DNA from 2 places in the Paenibacillus sp. FSL K6-1230 genome. Region 2 is predicted to be linked to the other one. Evidence: a T-box and tRNA genes for the amino acid it is inferred to sense, from the RefSeq annotation. Region 2 holds a T-box; the other holds one or more tRNA genes.
The links. The T-box of region 2 lies ahead of trpS (tryptophan--tRNA ligase). A T-box ahead of a tRNA ligase gene usually reads a tRNA of that ligase, here a tRNA-Trp.
Positions count from the first base shown of each region.

Region 1: it has a tRNA-Trp gene. The T-box ahead of trpS (tryptophan--tRNA ligase) is inferred to sense a tRNA for this amino acid. The anticodon was not compared.

Region 1 covers NZ_JBBOCK010000001.1:749,096-752,998, reverse strand. Annotated here, with positions in the region: gene MKX74_RS03350 (extracellular solute-binding protein) at 1-464, opposite strand, end outside; tRNA gene MKX74_RS03345 (tRNA-Gly) at 684-754, opposite strand; tRNA gene MKX74_RS03340 (tRNA-Pro) at 765-838, opposite strand; tRNA gene MKX74_RS03335 (tRNA-Arg) at 981-1,057, opposite strand; tRNA gene MKX74_RS03330 (tRNA-Gly) at 1,063-1,137, opposite strand; tRNA gene MKX74_RS03325 (tRNA-Leu) at 1,146-1,226, opposite strand; tRNA gene MKX74_RS03320 (tRNA-Lys) at 1,240-1,315, opposite strand; tRNA gene MKX74_RS03315 (tRNA-Trp) at 1,333-1,406, opposite strand; tRNA gene MKX74_RS03310 (tRNA-Tyr) at 1,414-1,499, opposite strand; tRNA gene MKX74_RS03305 (tRNA-Thr) at 1,504-1,579, opposite strand; tRNA gene MKX74_RS03300 (tRNA-Asp) at 1,705-1,781, opposite strand; tRNA gene MKX74_RS03295 (tRNA-Met) at 1,812-1,885, opposite strand; tRNA gene MKX74_RS03290 (tRNA-Val) at 1,897-1,972, opposite strand; tRNA gene MKX74_RS03285 (tRNA-Glu) at 2,097-2,168, opposite strand; tRNA gene MKX74_RS03280 (tRNA-Ser) at 2,188-2,276, opposite strand; tRNA gene MKX74_RS03275 (tRNA-Asn) at 2,280-2,355, opposite strand; rRNA gene rrf (5S ribosomal RNA) at 2,416-2,532, opposite strand; rRNA gene MKX74_RS03265 (23S ribosomal RNA) at 2,730-3,903, opposite strand, start outside.
Region 2 covers NZ_JBBOCK010000001.1:5,138,118-5,142,020, reverse strand. Annotated here, with positions in the region: gene MKX74_RS22720 (hypothetical protein) at 1-52, shown strand, start outside; gene MKX74_RS22715 (alpha/beta-type small acid-soluble spore protein) at 181-420, opposite strand; gene MKX74_RS22710 (aldose 1-epimerase) at 509-1,474, opposite strand; T-box leader at 1,619-1,903, shown strand; gene trpS (tryptophan--tRNA ligase) at 1,983-2,966, shown strand; gene MKX74_RS22700 (hypothetical protein) at 3,311-3,478, opposite strand; gene MKX74_RS22695 (alpha/beta-type small acid-soluble spore protein) at 3,597-3,830, shown strand.

The DNA.
Region 1 (3,903 bases), 4.4 Mb from region 2:
TAGCTGAGTACGTTTACCCCTGTCGGGATGCCATATTGCTTGCCTTGAATGACGCCTGTCTGCAGTACGCTTTCAGCTACATCTCCAGTCTGGATGGCACTGCCCACATAGGAGCCGAGATCCTCCAGCTGACCATTCTGAGCGTATTGGCTGATATAGGATACGTCCATCTGAATAATATCCGGAAGTTGGTTGGCTGCAGCCTGAGGCGCAAGCTTCTTCCAGTAATCATCGAATGCAGCATATTCCACGTCAATCTTCACATTGGGATTCTTTTGCTTATAGAGGTCAATAACCTGTTGTGTATACTCATGACGTTTATCAGACCCCCACCACGCAATACGCAGTGTTACCTGTCCGTCACCAGAGGTACCGCCACTGTCCCCGCTTCCCCCTGAGCTACTGCAAGCCGAAGCAAACAGCAGCAAAAAAGTCATCATCAAAAATAGTCCTTTTTTCTTCACATCGCTCTCCCCTTTTTCGCTGTAATGGAACGGAGCTGTCGGAATCACAGGAAAACATTTTGTTGATAGCGCTTTCATCTGCTCCTAAGATCATTTTCCCAAAATTCAGGTCTGATTTGAATACACAAATCCGTGTTCATACCTTCAAAATTCAGTGTAGCATATACTAAAAAGAGATGGCACTATAGCAGTGCCATCTCTCTTAACGAATCTATGTAAAGCGGGTGATGGGAATCGAACCCACGCTACCAGCTTGGAAGGCTGGAGTTCTACCATTGAACTACACCCGCACGTATAAGATCGGGACGACACGATTTGAACATGCGACCCCCTGGTCCCAAACCAGGTGCTCTACCAAGCTGAGCTACGTCCCGATATTGAATAATATGACGTCCCCTGAGAGATACCGACAACATGCGTCGGACTGCGAAGTTAAGCTAACGAGGCTTAGCTCCGACGAACTCATTCGTTCGAATCCATATCAGTGAACTTTGTAAACCACTGTAAGTAGTTATATGGCGTCCCCTGAGAGATTCGAACTCCCGACCTTTTGATTCGTAGTCAAACGCTCTATCCAGCTGAGCTAAGGGGACTTATTTGGAGCGGACGACGGGAATCGAACCCGCGACCCTCGCCTTGGCAAGGCGATGCTCTACCGCTGAGCCACGTCCGCAAAACCTATGCGCGTGGAGGGACTTGAACCCCCACGTCAAAGACGCTAGATCCTAAGTCTAGTGCGTCTGCCAATTCCGCCACACGCGCATATGATACATTATGGTGAGCCATGAAGGACTCGAACCTTCGACACCCTGATTAAAAGTCAGGTGCTCTACCAACTGAGCTAATGGCTCTCATTAAGAGAGTTAAATGGCAGGGGCAGCAGGAATTGAACCCACACTAACGGTTTTGGAGACCGCTGTTCTACCTTTAAACTATGCCCCTAAAAAACTGGTGGAGGATGATGGATTCGAACCACCGAACCCGTAAGGGAGCAGATTTACAGTCTGATGCGTTTGGCCACTTCGCTAATCCTCCACAATGGTGCCGGCGAGAGGACTTGAACCCCCAACCTACTGATTACAAGTCAGTTGCTCTACCAGTTGAGCTACACCGGCATATGAAATTAAAAGGTAAAACTAACGGGATGCTCTCATTCCGTGTGCGACACAGAAGTCCATGCTTACGAAGCACATGCTCCGACGAACCCTTAGTGATTCTCTTCCCTGAAGTTAAATCAAAATGGCGGAACTGACGGGATTCGAACCCGCGATCTCCTGCGTGACAGGCAGGCATGTTAGGCCTCTACACCACAGTTCCATGAGTTACTTTCAATCGCTTGAAAGATAATTGCGGGGACAGGATTTGAACCTGTGACCTTCGGGTTATGAGCCCGACGAGCTACCGAACTGCTCCACCCCGCGATATTAAATTATGGTGGAGGCTGAGGGGATCGAACCCCCGACCCTCTGCTTGTAAGGCAGATGCTCTCCCAGCTGAGCTAAGCCTCCATATTTATGACTCGTATGGATTGCGTCTTACGATGTAAGTCAACTGCGATGTATTTCTATCGAAGCTTATGCTCCGACGAACCTCTAGGGGTTCTCATTTTTCATCGGCTATGGGATAGCCTTATGACCCGTAGGGGATTCGAACCCCTGTTACCTCCGTGAAAGGGAGGTGTCTTAACCCCTTGACCAACGGGCCTTGTAAATTAGTGAATCAACGGAGAGAGAGGGATTCGAACCCTCGAGACGCTTTTGGCGCCTACACGATTTCCAATCGTGCTCCTTCGGCCAACTCGGACACCTCTCCATATGGCTCCCCGAACAGGACTCGAACCTGTGACAACTCGATTAACAGTCGAGTGCTCTACCAACTGAGCTATCAGGGAATATCTTCCAATGTGTATGTATGCCGCATGCACAGGCGAAAAAAAACCCCCATATGGGGTGCTTGGCGGCGTCCTACTCTCCCAGGACCCTTCGGTCCAAGTACCATCGGCGCTGGAGGGCTTAACGGTCGTGTTCGGGATGGGTACGTGTGGAACCCCTCCGCTATCGCCACCAAACGTGCATTTGGTTCACAAATGCTTATGCCTGCTTTGGAGTACTGCACTTTTATACGTATTCCTTCACAGTATTCTTTCAGGTTACTGCATCGCCAAATGCAGCTTGTACTTCACGTAGGATCACGTCTACTTGAAACGTTATCCACATGAATTACACCCTGAAAACTGGAACCGAAACGAATCATTGCATTCTACTTTAGGATAAGCCCTCGACCGATTAGTACTGGTCAGCTCCATGCATTACTGCACTTCCACCCCCAGCCTATCTACCTCGTCGTCTTCAAGGGGTCTTACTAATTGGGAAATCTCATCTTGAGGGGGGCTTCACGCTTAGATGCTTTCAGCGCTTATCCCGTCCGTACATAGCTACCCAGCGGTGCTCCTGGCGGAACAACTGGTACACCAGCGGTACGTCCATCCCGGTCCTCTCGTACTAAGGACAGCTCCTCTCAAATTTCCTACGCCCACGACAGATAGGGACCGAACTGTCTCACGACGTTCTGAACCCAGCTCGCGTACCGCTTTAATGGGCGAACAGCCCAACCCTTGGGACCTACTTCAGCCCCAGGATGCGATGAGCCGACATCGAGGTGCCAAACCTCCCCGTCGATGTGGACTCTTGGGGGAGATAAGCCTGTTATCCCCAGGGTAGCTTTTATCCGTTGAGCGATGGCCCTTCCATGCGGTACCACCGGATCACTAAGCCCGACTTTCGTCCCTGCTCGACTTGTAGGTCTCGCAGTCAAGCTCCCTTCTGCCTTTGCACTCTTCGAATGATTTCCAACCATTCTGAGGGAACCTTGGGGCGCCTCCGTTACTCTTTAGGAGGCGACCGCCCCAGTCAAACTGCCCACCTGACACTGTCCCCGTACCGGATTACGGTACCAGGTTAGAACCTAGATACGATCAGGGTGGTATCCCAAGGACGCCTCCACAGAAGCTTGCGCTCCTGCTTCAACGGCTCCCACCTATCCTGTACAGATCGTACCCAAATTCAATATCAAGCTGCAGTAAAGCTCCATGGGGTCTTTCCGTCTTGTCGCGGGTAACCTGCATCTTCACAGGTATTAAAATTTCACCGGATCTCTCGTTGAGACAGCGCCCAAGTCGTTACGCCATTCGTGCGGGTCAGAATTTACCTGACAAGGAATTTCGCTACCTTAGGACCGTTATAGTTACGGCCGCCGTTTACTGGGGCTTCGGTTCATAGCTTCGCCTTGCGGCTAACCACTCCCCTTAACCTTCCAGCACCGGGCAGGCGTCAGCCCGTATACTTCGCCTTGCGGCTTCGCACAGACCTGTGTTTTTGCTAAACAGTCGCTTGGGCCTTTTCACTGCGGCCCCCTCGGGCTATTCACCCTACCGAGGCAC
Region 2 (3,903 bases):
GATTCGTTATCCCAGAAATACATATTCAGGCGCGAATTCGGAATCATCTTAATCATAGGCAGCCATCCAGATCAGCATTGTGCAAGTAGTAATGTGCAATTAGCAAAAGGTATTGAAGGTTATATTACTCAAAGAAGCGGCCTCCTTAGGAGACCGCTTAGCTGTATTTCTGCACTATTCTTATTTGCCTTGTCCCGACAATTGCTGCTCGGCGATTTGTACCAGCTTCTTGGTGATATAACCACCCAGGGAGCCTGCTTCACGGGAAGGCATGTTACCGTAATAGCCGTCTGCTGGAATCGTAATCCCCAGCTCTTGTGCAGCCTCGTATTTCAGCTGCTGCAGAGATGCATTGGCTTGAGGTACGATAAGATTATTACTACGGTTACGTCTGCCTTGTTGTTGTGTCGATCCGTACATCGTTGTCACCTCCTTCGGCTTTGGTAAGGATAGTATGTGACATCATTATGAATCTATTCGCCGAAGGAGAGGTTATTAGGAAGGTAATTTATGGTTGCAAAATCTGGATGCTGGAGGTCAGTCGAACAGTCTCGTCAGGAGTAATACGAATGAGACCCGTGAAATCATCCCGCTTGTTCAGATTAGGAGCATCTGGTAGCCAGGTATAAGGCTCAATGCATAGATACTGCTCACATTCACCTTTGGTATACAGCACCCAGTGCTTGAAGTAGCTCTCATCCACCGTATAACGAACTGTATAACCATCATTCCGAACCAGATTCGCCACAGCAGGCCCCGGAGCAGCTCGAAGAGCTGTGTCCAGATTCGTACCTTGCAACGGGAGTGCATCTGTGAGACAAGCCAGGTTCCCGAGCTCTTGGAGCTCGCCGGTAGGAAGCAACTGCTCATCCAGACCGTAGAGACCGCTGACGGGTAGCTGGAGCTGCCAACGTTCAGGCTGACCGTCAAGCAAGAACCAGGTATGGTAACCTATGCCGAAAGGAGCGTTATGCTCCCCTAAGTTAGTGACCTCCAGTGTCTGCGTGAACATATTTCCCTGTAGTCGATAGCTCATCTGCAGCCGCAGAGGAATCGGGAATTGCTCAAGCCAATGCGGATCATTTGCAGTCAGCAATTCCGACGTCAATGTACATCCGTCTTCGTCTTCTTCAATGTCGGTTACGCACCAGGCTTGCTTGCGATGGAGCCCGTGAATATGATTGTGGTTATCGGTATTTTGATCGAATTGATATGCAATTCCTTCATAAGTGAAGCGGCCTTGACGAATGCGTCCTGGAGGAACAAGCAGTGGAACGCCGAAATGGTAGGGCTTCTGTTGAAATAAGGACAAATCCTGTTCTTCAGGTCTACGTACAACCTCGCGTCCACTGAGGGTATCCTGGACAGAGATGGCCTGATTTCCCAGCCGCGGCAGTACCGTGACTTCCAGCTCTTCGCTATGTAAGACGTACGTGTCGTAACCATTCCAATGTCCTTTGGTCACTTGTTTCATATCCATGCTCCTTTGTTCACTTTTGATCGGATAATGATTGCAATATACATTCTTATGATAACATGTTATTTGACATTCAGGTGAACTGGAATTATCATACTGTTAAGTAAAAGAGACAGTCAAATGATACTGTCCTGCATACCGCTGAATACGATGACAAGGAAGAGTAAGCAATCCAGACTCTCTACAGAAAGCCGATGGTTGATGTGAATCGGCGGGAGAGGAATGCCGAATGGACCTTGGAGTTTCCGACAGAACCCAAGCTTACGTTGTTTGCTTGTCAGTATGAAGGAACGACTGTTCCCCGTTACAGGAACCTGAAGGCTGGTCTTCTATTCTTGGTGATTTCCGTGCTGTTCAACAGAACAGCTCTCGGGCCATAGTCAGAGACAGCGAATTAGGGTGGTACCACGGTCTCGCGTCCCTTGGGGATGTGGGGCCTTTTTTGCGTTCGCTAGGGAGACTCAGTGGAATTGCAGATCATATCGGAAATAGGAGGAATGTAATTATGAAAACAGTGCTCTCAGGTATTCAGCCCAGCGGTCAACTGACCCTTGGCAACTACATCGGGGCTATGAAGAATTTTGTGGCCTTACAGCATGAGCATCAGTGTTATTTCATGGTTGTGGACTTGCACGCCATTACTGTCCAGCAGGAGCCAGCCAAGCTGCGGGAGCAATCAGAGGCTGTAGCTGCGTTGTATCTGGCTGCTGGCATTGACCCAGTGAAATCCAGTGTGTTCATCCAATCCCATGTGCCACAGCATGCAGAGCTCGGATGGATTCTGACGACGTTGACTAATATGGGTGAGCTGGAGCGGATGACGCAGTTCAAGGACAAGTCGGAAGGGAAGGAATCCGTCGGTGCGGGACTCTTCGTATACCCTGCACTGATGGCTGCTGATATTCTGATCTATAATGCGGATCTCGTACCCGTAGGCGAGGATCAAAAGCAGCATCTGGAGCTGACCCGTGATCTGGCAGGACGTTTTAATCACAGATTCGGGGAGTTCTTCACCATTCCAGAGCCTTATATTCCTGAGGTTGGGGCTAGAATCATGTCACTGGATGATGGCTCGAAGAAAATGAGTAAGAGCAATCCTAACCCAGGCAGCTATATTGCATTGCTGGATGAGCCGTCCGTCATTCGTAAGAAAATCAGTCGGGCAACTACGGATTCGGGAAGCGAAGTCCGTTATGATCCTGCCAACAAGCCTGAGGTCAGCAATCTGATGAGTATTTATAGTCAATGCTCTGGATTGTCGCTATCCGAGGTGGAGAGAAGATTCGAGGGGCAGATGTATGGCGCCTTCAAAAAAGAGCTTGCTGAGGCCGTGCTTAGCGTCATCGAGCCACTGCAACAGCGTTATCGAGACATTCGTGAATCCGGAGAGTTGACCCGTGTTCTCTCCCAATCCGCTGAAAGAGCGCAGGAGGCAGCTGAGCGTACTTTGACTGAGGTAAGGCATCGGATGGGCTTTTTGCCTAGATAAAGCTAGCTCGTCGCAAGTGAGCTAGCTATAAAATCCGGCTATAGCATAGGCTTCCGTAAGCTAAACTCAGTAGTTTAAACTCTGTAGGAGTAGGCTAAACTCGTAGGACATTCTTCTTTGGGCCAACCCCTTCATACACTAAGCTTCAATGCATGAAGGTGCAATAGCTGCATCTTATGTATTAGATACACCAAAAAGAGGGGCCCTTATGGGCTCCTCTTTTTGGCTATGGATACAGCATGGCTGAGCAAATAGATCTTGAACAAAGAGAGCGGTTACCCAAACCATATCGCATAAGCGCACTATTAAAGCTTGCAGCGGCTGCACCCATAGGGGGCGTGGTACTAGGCTCGATTGCGCTTGGCTTTGACGACGAAGCCCCAGCCAATATTTCCTACAGACAGCAAACCAAGCAGAAGAGCCAGCCAGATCGAATGGCTGATCGCAACAGCGGAAGCGGTCAATAGTACGATGGAAGAAGCTGCGAACCACATGGACAGAGACTTACTCATGGCAAAAACCTCCATAATTGAATATGATCATTTCAGGAATAAGCAACCGGGTCTGAGCCATACTAAGCTTGCAAGCTTGCAAGGAACTTCATTCACAAGACTGAAAGGAGATTCAAATATGGCAGGACGTAATCGTTCAAACAATCTGGTTGTTCAACAAGCTAACAGTGCCATTCAGCAATTGAAATATGAGGCTGCGCAGGAGCTTGGAATTACAATTCCAGCAGACGGCTACTATGGCAACATGCCATCTCGTGAAGCTGGCTCCCTGGGTGGATATATTACCAAAAAGCTGGTACAGCAAGCAGAAGCTTCGCTGGCAGGTACTTCAGCAGGCCAGACAGGACTGTAAGACTCGACTTTCAGCAATACCTGCATGAATGAAAGTCCGGAGCGTAAGTGCTCCGGCTTTTTCTCGTCATGGC